Regions from separate parts of the Robertmurraya sp. FSL R5-0851 genome, predicted to be linked through region 1. Evidence: riboswitches for the same ligand, from Rfam matches in the RefSeq annotation. Region 1 holds a riboswitch; the other holds the start of a gene.
What was found. Region 1 has a riboswitch for cyclic di-GMP ahead of MKX65_RS03250 (amidase). Riboswitches for the same ligand answer to the same signal wherever they lie in the genome.
Positions count from the first base shown of each region.

Region 2: linked by a shared signal. The riboswitch ahead of MKX65_RS12845 (EAL domain-containing protein) and the one ahead of MKX65_RS03250 (amidase) in region 1 are both predicted to bind cyclic di-GMP.

Region 1 is NZ_JBBOOE010000001.1:621,356-629,636, forward strand. Features, by position in the region: gene MKX65_RS03230 (sensor histidine kinase) at 1-504, opposite strand, end outside; gene MKX65_RS03235 (response regulator transcription factor) at 501-1,193, opposite strand; gene MKX65_RS03240 (DEAD/DEAH box helicase) at 1,676-3,112, shown strand; gene MKX65_RS03245 (YhfC family glutamic-type intramembrane protease) at 3,234-4,004, shown strand; cyclic di-GMP riboswitch class I at 4,241-4,329, shown strand; gene MKX65_RS03250 (amidase) at 4,373-5,242, shown strand; gene MKX65_RS03255 (TetR/AcrR family transcriptional regulator) at 5,283-6,161, opposite strand; gene MKX65_RS03260 (DHA2 family efflux MFS transporter permease subunit) at 6,327-7,868, shown strand.
Region 2 is NZ_JBBOOE010000001.1:2,522,369-2,530,649, reverse strand. Features, by position in the region: gene MKX65_RS12875 (proline dehydrogenase family protein) at 1-874, shown strand, start outside; gene MKX65_RS12870 (helix-turn-helix domain-containing protein) at 941-1,282, opposite strand; gene MKX65_RS12865 (asparaginase) at 1,459-2,463, shown strand; gene MKX65_RS12860 (YitT family protein) at 2,460-3,305, shown strand; gene MKX65_RS12855 (cell wall hydrolase) at 3,529-4,110, shown strand; gene MKX65_RS12850 (STAS domain-containing protein) at 4,139-4,966, opposite strand; cyclic di-GMP riboswitch class I at 5,168-5,255, shown strand; gene MKX65_RS12845 (EAL domain-containing protein) at 5,377-7,566, shown strand; gene MKX65_RS12840 (NAD(P)-binding domain-containing protein) at 7,572-8,281, shown strand, end outside.

The DNA.
Region 1 (8,281 bases):
CCGTTTTTGATGAAGTTGTTGGTCGAGTAATAGGTGAACTCGTAGCCATTCATGCGTGAGACTGGCCTTTGTTTTTTCATCAGGAATGCGGTCAATAATGAGATGCATGGCTGTTAAAGGAGTCTTTACTTCATGAATCCAGGCTAACAGCTGGTCCTTCTCATCCTCTAATGAGAGTTGATGGTGATTGAACTGATTTCTTAGCAATTCCGTTTGTTTATAGACACTTTTTTCTATCATTTCCTCAAAGGGGCTTTCTGCTTGAGGAATTTGAGACAAATCTAAGTTATTCTCCCACTCATCAATTCCTTTGAAAAAACGAGTCTCCTTTTGATATCTGATGAAAAGGAAGATCGAGAAGAGGAGAATGGATAAAAACACAATGTATAAAATGGGTTTGAGCGGAATCGCAGAATCGAGAAAAGCGACAAAGACCATTAAGAGATGGATGAAGACATAAAAGATTATCCAACTACGTCGTTCGGTTACGAATTTTTGGATCATGGTAAAGTGCCCTCTTCGATGGCGATATACCCTTGACCTACCTTGGTTTCTATATAGTGGCCAAGCTGTAACTCATCCAGTTTTTTTCGTAATCGATTGACGTTTACCGTTAGTGTATTATCACTAACAAACCGTTCATCGTCCCAAAGGCTTTTAATGATGTTTTCGCGGCTCACAATGCTGTTCTTTTTTTCGATTAATATTTTTAAAATGTACATTTCATTTTTGGTCAGCTCGATTGATCCGTTGTTGTTTGTTACTGTATTTTTCTCGTAATCCACTGTCGCACCACACCAGGTTTTCAAAATGACTGTATGATTGCTATAGTTGTAGACTCGGCGTAGAATCGCTTGGATTTTCGCAATTAACACGTCAAAATGGAAGGGCTTCTGAACAAAATCGTCTGCCCCTAGCTGCATGCTCATGACCATATCGGTTGGGTGGTCACGTGAAGAGAGGAAGATGATCGGCACATTAGAATGGGCTCTGATCAGGCGGCACCAGTGAAAACCATCGTATTTAGGAAGCTGTATATCAATGATGACTAGATCAGGCTTGACCTTTGTAAACTCCTCGAGAACAAGGGCGAAGTCTTCGATCCCGTGAACCTCATAAGACCACTGTGTCAGGCGATCTTTGATTTCATGAAAAAGACTAGAATCATCTTCAATTAGAAGAATCTTAAACATATATGTTCACCAACTTTCTTCATCATTGTAACGAAACCACAAACAAAAGAAAATTATTTGCATGTAAAAAAATAACAAATAATATAGTGACCCTCTTAAGTGTCCACCCCACACGGACAAAACTGCTATATTTGTCCACGAAGGGTGTCAGACACCCTAAATTGGATTTTCCTTTGAGTAAATAGTAAGTCCAGCCTTCCATGGGGGGAAAGAGGAGGGAATTTACTCAAACCTAGCATTCGCTTATTATGCAAATCAAAGATTGTTTTTCCTTTAGCACGATGAGTGCCCCCCGTAAAAGATTTAGCTGCTGAAAACAAAAGATTTAAGCATTGTGAATATGTTTTCCCTCTGTTCCTAAAGAAACATGTACATTTTAATGAATATGTGGTCAAATGAAATGTACTTTACATATTGCTTAATAAAAAGAATACGTTCGGTAAAATTAGTATTGTAAAGAAATTTTGAAAAGAGGCTGTTTTATGGATTTTACAGATTTCACCTTAAGTGAAGAAATATTGAGTACTTTAGCGAGCCTACAATATCAACAACCAACTGAAGTCCAAAAAAAGGTTATTCCACTTGTCATTGAGGAGCAGGATGTGATCGTTAAGTCACGCACAGGAAGTGGAAAAACAGCATCCTTTGCCATTCCGATTTGTGAAATGATTGATTGGGCAGAAAATAAACCGCAAGCTCTAGTGCTTACCCCAACTAGAGAGTTAGCTGTACAGATCAAAGAAGATTTTATAAATATCGGCCGTTTAAAACGAATCAATGCAGTAGAAATATACGGAAAGCAATCCTTTATGTATCAAAAAACGAAGCTTAAGCAAAAGACTCATGTCGTTGTAGGGACACCAGGTCGCTTGCTCGATCATATTCAAAAAGGCACCCTTCTACTCGATCAAGTTCGATTCCTTGTCATTGACGAGGCGGACGAAATGCTAAATATGGGCTTTATCGAGCAAGTAGAGGCCATTATACAGGCGGTTCCGGACAAAAGAATCACCATGCTCTTTTCAGCCACTCTTCCAGATACCGTAAAAAAACTAGCCCAAAACTATTTGCAAGCACCTATTGAGGTGGAAATGGAAGCTTTAAGCACTTCAACTGGATTAATTGAGCATTCCTTATATTGGGTGGAGGAACAGGAAAAGCTGCAATTATTGCAAAACGTAACGATTATCGAAAACCCGGATAGCTGTATCATTTTTTGCCGGACAAAGGACCGTGTGGATATGGTGGTCGATCATTTAACAGAGCTTGGATATGATTGCGATAAAATTCATGGTGGAATGATTCAGGAAGATCGTCTTGAAGTGATGAGTGAATTTAAACGGGGAGAGTTTCGCTACCTGATCGCAACCGATGTGGCAGCCCGTGGAATTGATATTGAAAATATTTCACTCGTGGTAAACTTTGATATTCCATACGAAAAAGAAAGCTATGTGCATCGTACAGGAAGAACCGGTCGGGCGGGGATGAAAGGCAAAGCTACTACCTTTGTTACAGAAAGAGAAAGACGACTGCTAGAAGAAATTGAGCAGCTTATTGGTTTTCACATTCCACAAAAGGAGAAACCTGCTTCGGGGCAGGTGGAGAGATTACGATCTGCCTTTGAAGAGAAGATTGGTTCAGAGCCAGAAATAAAGCAACTAAAGAGTGAAGAACTCAATAAGGATATCACCAAGCTCTATTTTAATGGCGGAAAGAAAAAGAAGCTGCGCGCCGTGGATTTTGTCGGAACCATTTGTAAAATTGAGGGTGTTTCTGCACAGGATATCGGAATTATCACGATTCTTGACACAGTTTCTTATGTAGAAATCCTAAATGGCAAAGGGCCACAGGTGTTGTCCGAAATGAAACATACCACGGTAAAAGGGAAACAATTAAAGGTTCATATAGCCAGAAAATAAGCACTTCCTAAGGGGTGCTTTTTTAATTGACAAAAAAAGAACGAAACCAATTGACAGAATCTTACTCATGATTTAATATTATCATTATCAATAATGATAATAAAAACAAGGGGGATTTACTATGATTAGCAATGCAGTGATCTTGAGCATGGTCGCAGTTATCATATTTTCCATTCTTCTATTTGTGAGTGCCATTCTGATGACAAAAAAACAGGTAGGCATTTCTCTGAAGCCGTTAATAATAGGGAGCATTGGGTTTGTTATTATCACTCAAGTATTAGAGAAACTTCTTCATGTTCTCGTCATAACCAGTTTTCCAAACTATGCGGACCATCCATGGTTATTTGGATTATATGGCGGTTTAGCTGCAGGGATTTTCGAGGAATTGGGACGGTATATCTTATTTATCTGGCTGTTAAAAAAATATCAGGATTACAGGGGTGGCCTGTCTTTCGGGGTAGGCTGGGGTGGCATTGAAGCCGTAGTTATTGCCCTTTCAACGGTGGTACCATTTCTTCTTTTTGCAACGATGATCAATGCAGGTACATTTGATTCATCTATAGGAGCCAGTCTTCCAAGTGATCAGGCAGCAACCATTAAAGAGACGTTATTAAATCAAGGAATCTCTCACTACTTATGGGCAATACCAGAGCGTTTCTTTGCTCTCTATATGCAAATCGCTTTCACTTTACTTGTTTTACTAGCGGTCATTAAAAAGAAGTTTCAATACGTACTGCTTGCTATAATTGCTCATGCGGCGATTGATTTTCCTTTAGTATTCTTCCAAACTGGATACATCAAGAGTTTATGGATCATTGAGTTATACATTGCCTTCATCGGAGTTCTATCTTTCTTCATTATAAAAAGATTAAGAAAATTGCTGATCGGGTAAAAATACCTGAGGCAAAAGTCGGTTTTGATAAAGTATAATAAAAGAAGGCTGTTTTCGTAAATTGGTTGTTTTGGAAAAATCCCAAATGCCGGATTTTTCCCCGTATAACGCTGGGTTTTTTTGACTATTTGGAGAGTAGCTCTTTTCTAAGGATGAAAATATTCTTATACCTTATAGTTAAATTCCTAAAAAGTATGTATATAGCAACAATGTTTTAGAAAAGAGCCTAAAAGAAAAACTGTAAAAGGCAAACTTTACCGAAAGGGAAGGACGCAAAGCCGTGAGCCTAATCGCTTATCATGCGAATGGTCGTCAGGTTGCCAGGTCTCATTTTGTGAGCCTCGGCTTGCAGAATGGGGGAACGTAAAATGAAAAAGCTTGTTGTATCTATGATTATGGTGTTGCTTTTTTCAATGGGAGGCTTTGGATCAAACATGAGTGCTTCTACGGTAGATCGCTCCACATGGCTTTGGAATCCGTGGGACATTGTGAGCAATGAAACAGGAACCTTAAGCTTTCTTGAACAAAAGCAAATCAACAAAGTGTATGTACAAATTGACCGTGATATCCCTATGAATGTATATCGTAGCTTTATTACGAAGGCATCCGTAAAAGGAATAAAAGTATATGCTCTAGACGGAGCACCAAGCTGGGTAGCTCCAAAAGGATATCGAAATCAAGATGCGTTAATGAATTGGTTGAAAACCTATCAAGCAGGATCAACCGCTTCGCAAAAATTTACAGGCATTCATTTAGATGTAGAGCCTTACTTATATAGCGGTTGGAATACGAATAGAGCGGCAACTGTCAAAAGCTTTCAAGAGTTAATCACAAAAGCGAATACCTCTGCTGCAGGTTTAAAACTGCCACTTGAAGCCGACCTGCCATTCTGGTTTGATGAAGTGTCTTATAACAATACGTATGGCAAAGGAAATCTAGCAGAGTGGGTTATTACAAAAACGAATAGTGTAACAATTATGGCCTACCGTGACAGTGCTCCTGCCATCATTGAAATTGTAAAAAATGAAGTAGCCTTTGCTGGCAAACACCATAAGGCATTAGTCATCGGTGTAGAAACAGGGGCAACAGACGAAGGCGATATGATTTCCTTTTTTGAAGAAGGGGAAGCCTACATGAACGAACAGCTGGCTTCCGTTGCCTCACATTACGGAACAAGCCCTGGATATAAGGGGTTGGCTATCCACCATGTGGGAAGCTGGAAAACCATGAAACCATAACGAAAGAAAGCTAGCAGGGATAGAAACCTGCTAGTTTTCTTTAATTAAGATATGAACGTAACTGTTGTAGTTTTGCTTTTCCAAAGTGACCCTCTAGGCTTGCTAAAGCACTTTCTACTACAAATTGCCTCTTATTATTAGGTTGCAAAAGTTCTTCTAGAATAAAATCAAGTAGCTCAATATATTTCACAGAGTCGGGCATATTCATGCTCTCTTTTTTCAGACTCATGATTTCTAGAGTTAGCTTTTCTTGATAAGATTTATCTTTTTTATGACAAGTTGGAGACCAATCATCCAACAGTTCTGGTGAAAGAAGTTGCTCACCGGTTTCCCCGACATTCTTCATTAACGCCACAAGTCGATTGACACTATATCTGACTACTCGCTCAGGATTACTCTTTAAGCTATTCGCCATTCTCTCGTACTTAAGGTTATGGTGGAAAATAGCTGTAAACATAATGGCAGCATCCAGAAGATAAGGCTTCTTGCTCTCTCCAAAAATTTCATCAAAGCGTTCGTATACCCAACGTAACATTCGTAACTGAAAATCACTAATAAACTTTTTTAACTCAGAATCATTTAAAAATAGTACTTCTTCGTATAAAGGAATCAGTTTACTCGCTCGATTCGTCTTCACTTGCAGCTCCATTTGCTTAATGAACACTTCAATATCTGACGGGTCTTTTCCAATTAAGAGTTCGTTTCTTTCGTGCTCAAACTTTTTTTGTATCACTCGGAAAATGGCCATAAGTAGTTCGTTCTTGGAAGAAAAGTAATTATAAAAGGTTCCTTTAGAAATACTACTATAATCCAAAATGTCTTGAATGGAGGTTGCTTGAAATCCCTTTTCTACAAAAAGCTGATGTGCTGTATCGATAACATGTTGCTTCCGATCTTTCATCGTATCACCTGAATTCATATTTGGACTCACTGTATAAAAATATAGTAACTTATTTTTCTGAAGGTTACAAACCCATTATTTAGCTGTGTTTTTCCATTGCATTTTTTGTACTGAGGGTATAATATATGTTAAGTATATAACTGAAGTACATTTTATTGGACTTATAGTATAGGGGGAACATACATGGCTGAAAAACAAGATAAACGGCCGCCATACGGAATTATTGGAGTTCTGTTAATTGGGGCTTTCATCACGTTTTTAAATAACACCTTATTAAATATTGCTTTGCCATCCATCATGAAGGATTTAGAGGTAGAAGCTGCCACGGTTCAATGGTTAACTACAGGCTTTATGCTCGTTAACGGGATATTAATTCCGGCTACGGCCTTCTTAATACAGAAATATTCTGTTCGTAATTTATTTTTAGTCGCTATGAGTTTATTCACGATCGGTACACTAGTTGCTGGTGTGGCTCACGAATTTCCGATTCTTTTAGCAGGACGTATGCTTCAGGCATCCGGATCGGCCATTATGATGCCATTGCTTATGAACGTCATGCTTGTTAGCTTCCCAATTGAAAAAAGAGGAACAGCGATGGGGGTATTTGGTTTAATTATCATGTTTGCGCCAGCGATTGGACCTACCTTATCAGGGTGGATTATTGAGCACTATGATTGGAGAATGCTTTTCCACTTTATTACCCCTATTTCAGTAGTAGTGGTATTAATCGGATTCTTCCTTTTAAAAGATAAGAAAGAAAAGAGTAATCTTCGTTTAGACTTTTTCTCCTTACTTTTATCAAGTATTGGATTTGGTGGAATCCTTTACGGCTTCAGCTCAGCAGGAAGCAAGGGCTGGGACAGTCCGCATGTGTACCTGGCGATTGCCGTCGGTTTCATTTCGCTAGTAACATTTATTTTAAAACAAATGAAGCAAGACACTCCGTTGTTAAACTTTGGAGTGTTTAAATACCCAATGTTTGCCTTGTCATCTACTATTTCCATGGTAACCAACATGGCATTGTTCTCAGGAATGATCCTTATTCCCATTTATGTTCAAACGATTCGTGGAATTTCTCCACTGGACGCAGGGCTAATGCTCCTACCAGGTGCCATCGCCATGGCGATTATGTCTCCTATTACGGGGAGATTGTTTGATAAATTTGGTGGGCGAGTATTGGCGCTTATTGGTTTAGGAATCACGGTGATCACTACGTATGAGTTTAGTCAGTTAACGGTAGATTTAAGCTATACCCACTTAGTTATCCTTTACACGGTCCGGATGATCGGGATGTCATTTGTTATGATGCCTGTTTCAACAAACGGATTAAATCAACTTCCGACGCGTTTCTATCCACATGGTACAGCAATGAACAATACGTTAAACCAAGTGGCTGGGGCAATCGGAACCGCATTACTCGTTACAGTTATGTCCAATCGTACAGAAACACACGCTCAAGAACTAGCTGACGAAGCGATGAAGACGGCAGCCGGTCAAGGAGCAGGAGTCGCACAGCCAACTGCTGAAATGATCGCTCAAATGAAAGAGCAGATCATGATGAAGGCGATGCTCGAAGGAATAAACGATGCATTCCTAGTGGCTACAGGGATTTCAATTGTTGCCTTCATTCTCGCTTTCTTTATCAAGCGTGCCACTCAAGCAGAGGATCCTCTAGAAGGAAAAGAGGCGCCAAAGGTGGTACCGGCGAAGTTAGCTGAGAATTAAATATAAAAAAGAAGAACTCCTTGAAAATGAAAAGGAGTTCTTCTTTTTTAGTTGTGCTTTTGATTGGGATACCTTCACCGTCTGTTTTGAAGTACGGTGTTCATGAAGATATTGAAATTTGTCTTATCCTTAATCAAGTAACCAGCAAAAGTAAAATAACCGGAGATTTTTACGTTAAATGTAGAACGGAGTTCGTTTTGGGGTAAATAAGTGGAGGTTTTCCGCTTATCCAAAGAAAAAACCCCTATTTTCAATTTTTCTGAGACAATAGGCGGAATCTCTCCGTCTATTTAGGTCTTTTTTAGAAAAAATTACTAATTAAGCGGAATACCTCCGTCTATTTATCAGATCGGTTGCTTAACCTGATCCACAGCCGATAGTGAGTAGCTACAGGCCCCATGTCCTCCCGAAGT
Region 2 (8,281 bases), 1.9 Mb from region 1:
GCAAAACAAGTCGATGAACAAAGCTGCTCGAAAATGGGGTCTTCGCTTTGGGGCTAGTCAGGTCGTTGCGGGAGAAACGATTGACACAGCGATTACAGCGGTAAAAAAGTTAAATAAAAATGGAATCGTTGCCACACTCGATCATCTTGGTGAGTTTGTATCGAGCAAAGCAGAAGCTAGTGAAGCAACTGATTATTGTGTACGTACATTACATGCGATGGCATCTGCGAAGGTAGATGGCAATCTTTCAGTAAAAATGACGCAATTAGGTTTAGACATCGATAAGCAGTTTTGCTTAGACAATATGAGAAAAATCGTCTCCACGGCAATACAATACAACAACTTCGTTCGGATTGACATGGAGGATTCCACACGCACTCAAATTACACTAGATATTTTAAAGGAATTACGCAAAGATTATGATAATGTTGGTACAGTAATTCAAGCGTATTTGTATCGATCAGAGACAGACGTGAGAGAATTAGTGGGAGTTCCGCTTCGCTTAGTTAAAGGAGCGTACAAGGAGCCTGCAGAAGTCGCTTATCAGGAAAAGACTGACGTGGACAAGAACTATATGACGATCATTAAAGAGCATTTAAAAAGTGGAAGCTACACGGCAATTGCCAGCCATGACCACAACATCATTGCGAAGGTGAAGGAATTTACCAACCAAGAAAACATTCCTACCTCTCAATTTGAATTTCAATTTTTATACGGTTTTCGTAATGAACTTCAGCAAAGTCTCGTAAAAGAAGGCTACAAAGTTCGTGTGTATGTTCCGTTTGGGGATGACTGGTTCGGCTACTTTATGCGTCGTTTGGCGGAAAGACCGCAAAACATTGCGTTTGCTTTTAAAGGATTCTTTTTTAAATAAGGCTCTTTTCTAAAACATTGTTGCTAAATAAAAGTGTAATAAGAAGAGAAGCGTGAATGTGGAGATTCAGGCTTCTTTTTTGCTGAAAGTTGAAATCTCCCTTTTTATACGTGTAAAAGCGATAAAATCTATCATTTCTTCCTTCGATAATGATTCTCCGTCCAATGTGAGTGCCATTGATTCCTCCTCAACTAGTTTGGTTAGCTCTAACGATTGCTCACTTCGTCCAAGAATATGGTCCACACTTGTTTCAAATAAATCGGCAATATCAGATAATGCCTGCAGAGAAGGCTCTCTATATCCATACTCATAACCTGCGTATGTACTTTTTGCGATTTCTAGACGATCTGCCGTTTCCTGCATCGACCACTTTCTACTTTTCCTCAAAGTTACTAATCGAGATAACACGGTTCATTCTTCCTCCAATGACTGATTGTTTTGTTCATTATAGCATGTTAGTAATGACAAGAATACAAAAATGTGCGCGAATTGAAAACAAATATTGCTTTATTTAATGATTTTATTATAATAAGCTTATAATAAATTGCAAATCGCGTACATATACGTAGAGGAGAAGAGAAACCATGAAAAAAATATTACTGCTTGCAACTGGAGGGACCATTGCATCGTTAGAGGGAAAGGACGGATTGGTTCCAGGACTAGCGCCAGTGGACCTGTTAAGCTATTCTTCGGATGTATCCTTGGCTGCTGATGTGACTTGCGAGATTTTAATGAATAGAGACAGTACGAATATGCAGCCGGAACACTGGATAGAAATGGCGTCTAAAATTGCTGATAACTACGATCAATATGATGGATTTGTTATTACGCATGGAACTGACACGCTAGGGTATACATCTTCTGCATTATCCTATATGCTGCAGGGTTTAAATAAGCCGGTTGTAGTTACGGGATCTCAAGTTCCGATTAGTTTTAAAAGAACAGATGCGATTAAAAATCTAAACGACGCCATCTGCTTTGCTTGTGAAAACGTTGGTGGAGTTTATGTTGTTTTTGATGGACGAGTGATCATTGGGACAAGAGCGGTAAAAATGAGAACGAAAAGCTTTGATGCGTTTGAAAGTATTAATCATCCTTATGTAGCACAAGTAAGAGAAAACAAGGTTACGTATTACTGGAGACCAGAGCAAACGATTCAGTCATTAAAATTAGATGTTAGTCTTTGCCCAGATGTGTTTGTTCTTACCTTACATCCAGGTACGAAGCCTGAAATTTTTGATTACTTAAAAGGACTGTATAAGGGAATTATAATTGAAAGCTATGGAAACGGTGGGGTTCCATTCGAGGAAAGAAGCTTGCTACCAAAGATTAAAGAATTGACTGAAGCAGGTGTTGCAGTTCTCATTTCGACACAGTGTCTAGAAGAAGGTGGAGATCTGTATTTATATGAAGTCGGACGGAAAGTAAGTCAGTACAATGTGATCGTCTCCGGAGATATGAATAAAGAAGCAATCGTACCGAAGCTAATGTGGGCTTTAGGTCAAACGGACGATCTGTCTCAGGTGAAAGAAATGATGGAAACACCGATTTCGTATGATCTATCCGTTGAATGGGGTCAAGAAGAGTGAGACAAGCCTATCATTTATTTCTTTTACATGTAGGGATTGCCCTAGTAGCGATTAATATTCACTTTTTTCTAGCACCTAATCAATTTGCTGCCGGAGGATTAGGTGGTTTGACGATTGTGATGCATCACTTTTTTCCTAACGTTTCGATTGGTTTACTAATGTTATGTTTTAATGTAGTTTTGTTTGGATTAGGTTTCATGTTTCTCGGTTTTAGCTTTGGTCTAAAGACGATTTACTCTAGCTTTATGTTATCGTTTATGGTTTGGTTGTTTGGGGAAGTTGCTCCGATGGCTGAACCTCTAAGTGAAGATAAACTGATTCAACTGATGGTCGGTGTATTAATTGCTGCACTGGGATTGGTCATCGTGATGAAAGAGGGAGCTTCAACCGGAGGAATGGACCTGATCGGCATGATATTAAATAAGTATTTTTCAATTGATATAGGTAAAGCTGTGTTGTTTTCCGATATGATTATCGTACTGCTGTCGATTGTTGCGTTTGGTGTGGAAAATGGGTTATATGCACTATTTGGAATTGTGTTAAGAGGGGTCGTTATTGACTATTTAATTCAACAGTTTAGTTTAACGAAGGAAGTTGTCATTATTAGCTATAAATGCGATTTAATTAAGAACTTTATTATTGAAAATCTAGGCCGCAGTGCTACCGTGCATGAAGCCAAAGGAGCCTTTAGCAACGAGCAAAAGGAAGTCATAACAATCGTCCTAAAACGAAGCGAGTTTCATTCGTTGAAAAAATATATTAATGAAATCGACAAACGAGCTTTTATTAGTGTACATAATATGAGTGAGGTCGTCGGAAATGGATTTAAGAGTATGGTTTAGGTGGAAAAATCTCGTGTTACATTTCTGAAATATATGTAATATACAAAAAAGCAATCATTATTTTCTTAAGTAAACCTGGTAATTACACCCATCATATTAGTGGATAAAGCCCGGTCTATCAATATATTGTGTCAATAAAATTTATTTGTCCAATAATTGGAACATGCACGGGTATATTACATCTGGTAACCTTCTTGGTATCGACAACAAGGAGGTATTTTTTATGAAAAACATTCTAAAAAAACTACTTGTTCTCTCTACTCTATCGTTCACATTGGTTGGGTTCGAAACTACTTCGAGCGCAGCTGAACAAACTCTTTCAGTGAAAAGTGGAGAAACATCTTGGAAAGTAGTAAGCAAAACGGATAACTCTGCTCTAGAATTAATAAAAGAGAATCATGATAAATTTCCAACATTATATGAAAAGGAAATTGATGTTACAGATCAGGAAAAGGAATTGATGGCCCGACTCGTAAGCGCGGAAGCAAAAGGAGAGCCGTACGAAGGGAAAGTGGCTGTGGCAGAAGTTATTATTAACCGAGTAGAGCATGAAGAATTCCCTGACACAGTAAAAGAAGTTGTATATGAGCAGGTATCTGGTACGTATGCATTTTCTCCTGTTCAAAATGGAGAGATTAACAAGCCAGCGGATGTGGAATCAGTGGAAGCGGTAGAAGAGGCTCTAGTTGACAAAGAGAATGATTCAGAGGCTATATATTTTTATAATCCGGAAATCGCAACGGACACATGGATTTTATCAAGACAAGTGATAGAAACAATTGGAAACCATCGATTTGCGATTTAAAAACCAGGGAAAAAAAACCATGGTTTTTCTATTGAATAATGTATTGCTTTAATGCTTGTTGTAAAGTTCCTAATGTTTTTGTCTTCATAAAGAAGGAGGAAATATCTAAATGAATCATCTTTTTAACCACTTCGGCACGTAAACCAGTAATAATCGAATGGCAACCCATCATGGAAGTACCATCGATGATTTTCATGAGATGATCGATCACGTCGGGTTCCATATTGCCAATTCCTGATAAATCAATAATTAACGTTTGAATTCGTAGTCTTCCAATTTCTGTGAGAACCTTTTCTTCAAGTATGGCCGTTCGGAAGGAGTCTACGGTCCCAATTAAAGGCAAAATACATACAGAAGAAGTGATTGGAATAATAGGTACTGATAGATTTTCAACTAGTTGTCTTTGTGCAACAATTAGGGCATCTTTGTAATTTGAATAACTGATAAAGAAAGTATTCAAAAACTGGTCGACACGGTTATTAATTTGTAGCTCGAGATGAAAGAAGTCATCCAAATCATATTTGTTGGAAAGATTGTTAAACGATTGAATAAATCTCCAAAGTGTACGCCTTATCGCTTGAACCCACTCCAGTTTGAAGGATAATTCAATTGAATGGGTTGCCCAGACAATTCCCTCCTGCTTGGCAAAAGCTTTCAGTGCATCTTCATTACCATCAATAATGTCAATGACCAGCTTTTGAGCATTCGAGACTAAGTTGATATTACCGATCCTTAGTATTTCATCGATCCGATCTTTTACATTTACAGCCTCTAGAAGAAGTGAGTTCTTAAATTTATCTTTATTTTCTTCAATAAAGTATTTTAAGTCAAAAGAAGCTTGATATGTAAGTTCCATAAGATGTTCCCCCTTTTACATTTCCCCAAGAACTGATACCCGTAAAATGTATTTGATAAACATGTTTTTACAATAAATATTAATTATATATTTAATGAGGAAAAAGAACGATTTTTTAATTAAAAAAACAGTGACTTTTATCATAGTTATCGACTATTTTCGACAAATCTTCTATAATATGTTTGCTAAAATATAAAATAAAATTGAAAAAGGCAAACTCATTGAAAGGTGGGGACGCAAAGCTACAGGTCTAAGGTTCAAAAGGAACTAGGATGGCTGAGTTGCCAAGGGAATAATCGGAAGACCTATATCCCTTTTGGTATAGGTCTTTTCTGTATTTCTTTAAATTTATTGGCCATACACCTTTAACATTACAATAGAAATATAACAGAAGAGAAGAAGGTCATGTCATGAGCAACCAAAAATTCGATTTATTGGAGAAAGTGTTTCATACAAGTAATGATTACTTAATTGTAAAAGATGTTAATGGAAGATGGATCGAAGCAAATAAAAAGACCCTGCAATTATTTGATATTGAGGAAGGGGCATATAAGGGAAAAACGGATGAACAACTTGCACAGAAATACAAAAAGTTTGAGAACTATGGTCCTATTTGTGTTCATTCAGACAATCAAGCGTGGGTAAGTAAAACAGAATTTCAATTAAAAGAATCGTTTCGTATGGATGGGAATGACTATACATTTCATGTTAGAAAGATTCCACTTTATGATGAGAACGGTTATGCAGATAGTTTAGTCGTAGTAGGTAGAAATATTACGGAGCAAGAAAAATACCAAGCCATTAGTGATAAACAGTATAAAGCCTTACAAATGATTGCGTCAGGTGAACCATTAATTGATGTTTTTCGAAATATTGTGAATGCTGTGGAGGTACTATCTAGTAACAGTATTTGCTCGATAATGTTTTATGAAGAGAGTGAGAATTGGTTACGTAACGGATATTCACATAGCTTTCCAGATGGATTTTTAAAGAAAATCGACCGGTTTCCAGTTGGTTTGAACTATGCATCTTGTGGACATGCTGCTTTCACGAAAGAGATAGCAATTGTCTCGGATATTGAAACTGACCCATCTTGGTCTAATTGGAAAACGATCCCTTTGAGCTATCAATTGCATTCTTGTTGGTCGATTCCCATTCTGTCGTCAAAAGGAGAATTATTCGGTACATTTGCGATCTATCATCCTGAAGTAAGAAAACCAAAGTCGTATGAAATCGAATTACTTAAAGTATTTAGTTATTTAACTGGATTAGCGATTGAAAGGGATAATCAGGTAAAAGAAATCCAATACTTGGCATCTCATGACACATTAACAAATCTCCCGAATATCCGATTTTTAAAGGATGTTATTGATCGTTTAATTAGTAGACAAGATGAGTTTGCGATTTTGTTTATTGATTTAGACCGATTTAAGCCTATTAATGATACCTTCGGACACGCGGTAGGAGATCAGGTGTTAAGTGAAGTAGCAAGGCGGATAAACTCAAATATCCCGAAGAAAGGGATCGTCACCCGTATGGGTGGTGATGAATTTGTCATCCTTTTAAGAAAAATGAAAATTGAGAAACAACCAAAAGCAGTGGCAGAAAAAATATTACAAGAAATAAAAGAACCGATAATAATAAATGACAGAGAGTTTTACGTATCAGCTAGTATTGGGATCAGTATGTACCCATTTCATGGTCATACAGGGGACATATTAATTAGAAATGCAGATGTTGCGATGTATAGTGTAAAAGGCGAGGATGGACAATCCATCCAAATGTTCAATGATTCCCTCACGAAGCACGGTACAGAATTATTTATGTTACAAGGAGAACTTCGTGAAGCAATCAAGCAAGAGCAATTTTTTATACAATATCAACCGAAAATTCAATTGGCAACAGGTAAATTTACTGGTCTAGAAGCACTCATCAGATGGAAGCATCCACTGAAGGGGAACATCAGTCCTGACACATTTATCCCATTAGCAGAGGAAAGTGGATTTATTGATGCGTTAGGAGAATGGGTTCTCCGGGAAGTATGTTTACAGGTAAAGAAGTGGAGGGAGACAAACCTAGCACATTTACCTGTTGCAGTAAATGTGTCTGTGAGACAATTTGTTTTAAATGATATCCCCAGTTTAGTGGAAGATATTCTAGCAGAATATGATCTACCATCCGAATCAATTGAGATTGAAATTACAGAAAGTGTGCTAAGTAAGCATGAATATTTAATTCAAAATGCAGTTAGCAAGCTTCAAGAAATTGGAGTGAAAGTGTCAATTGATGATTTTGGGACAGGATATGCTTCAATGACGTATTTAAAACAATTTCGTGCAAATAAAATCAAAATTGATCGTTCTTTTATCAGCTCTCTTCCACATGATGTAAATGAAGCAGCCATCGTTTCTGCGGTTATTACATTAGCGCGTGATTTACATATGGATGTTATTGCAGAGGGCATTGAGACGAAGGAACAACTCGACTTTTTATTAGAAAAAGGCTGTTCTGAAGGCCAAGGGTACTATTTCAGTCGTCCGGTATCTTCAAATGAAATCGAGGAACTATTTGAAAGAGTAAATAAATTTAAAAGGGAGTGAAAACTTTGAAAGTTGGATTGATCGGCTTAGGAAATATGGGTTTACCGATGGCTGAAAATCTTTTGAAAAATGGCTATGAATTAGTAGTATACAATCGGACGAAAAGTAAATGCCATGACCTAACCACAAAAGGAGCCATTATAGCTAACACTCCTGCTGAAGCAGCAAGACAAACGAATATCGTACTTACTATTCTTTCTGACGATACAGCATTGGAGAACGTTGTGTTTGGTGAGGAAGGAATACTTGCGGGGTTACAACCAGGAGGCATTCATGTGTCTATCAGTACCATCAGTGTGTACTTGGCAAAAAAACTAACGGTTGACCATGAAAATGCCAGTCAACATTTTATTTCTTCCACCGTTTTAGGTCGTCCTGAGGCAGCGGCAGCAGCTGCTTTACGCTTTATAGTTGCAGGTCCAGAAGAGGCAAGGAAGAAAGTAAAACCCATCCTTCAATCGTTAGGGCAAGATGTTTTTATTGTTGGTGAACAAGGGTATTTATCAAATGTGGCTAAACTAGGAAACAACTTCTTACTTGTTTCCATGCTAGAGTCCTTATCAGAGATCTTGGTTATGGTAGAGAAACATGGAGTTGAACCAAAGCAGTTTTTAGAAATTATTAATTCTCTGTTTGCATCTCCAGTTTATAATACTTATGGAAAAATGATGACAAATGAACAGTTTGATCCTGCTGGCTTTAAGCTAAAGCTAGG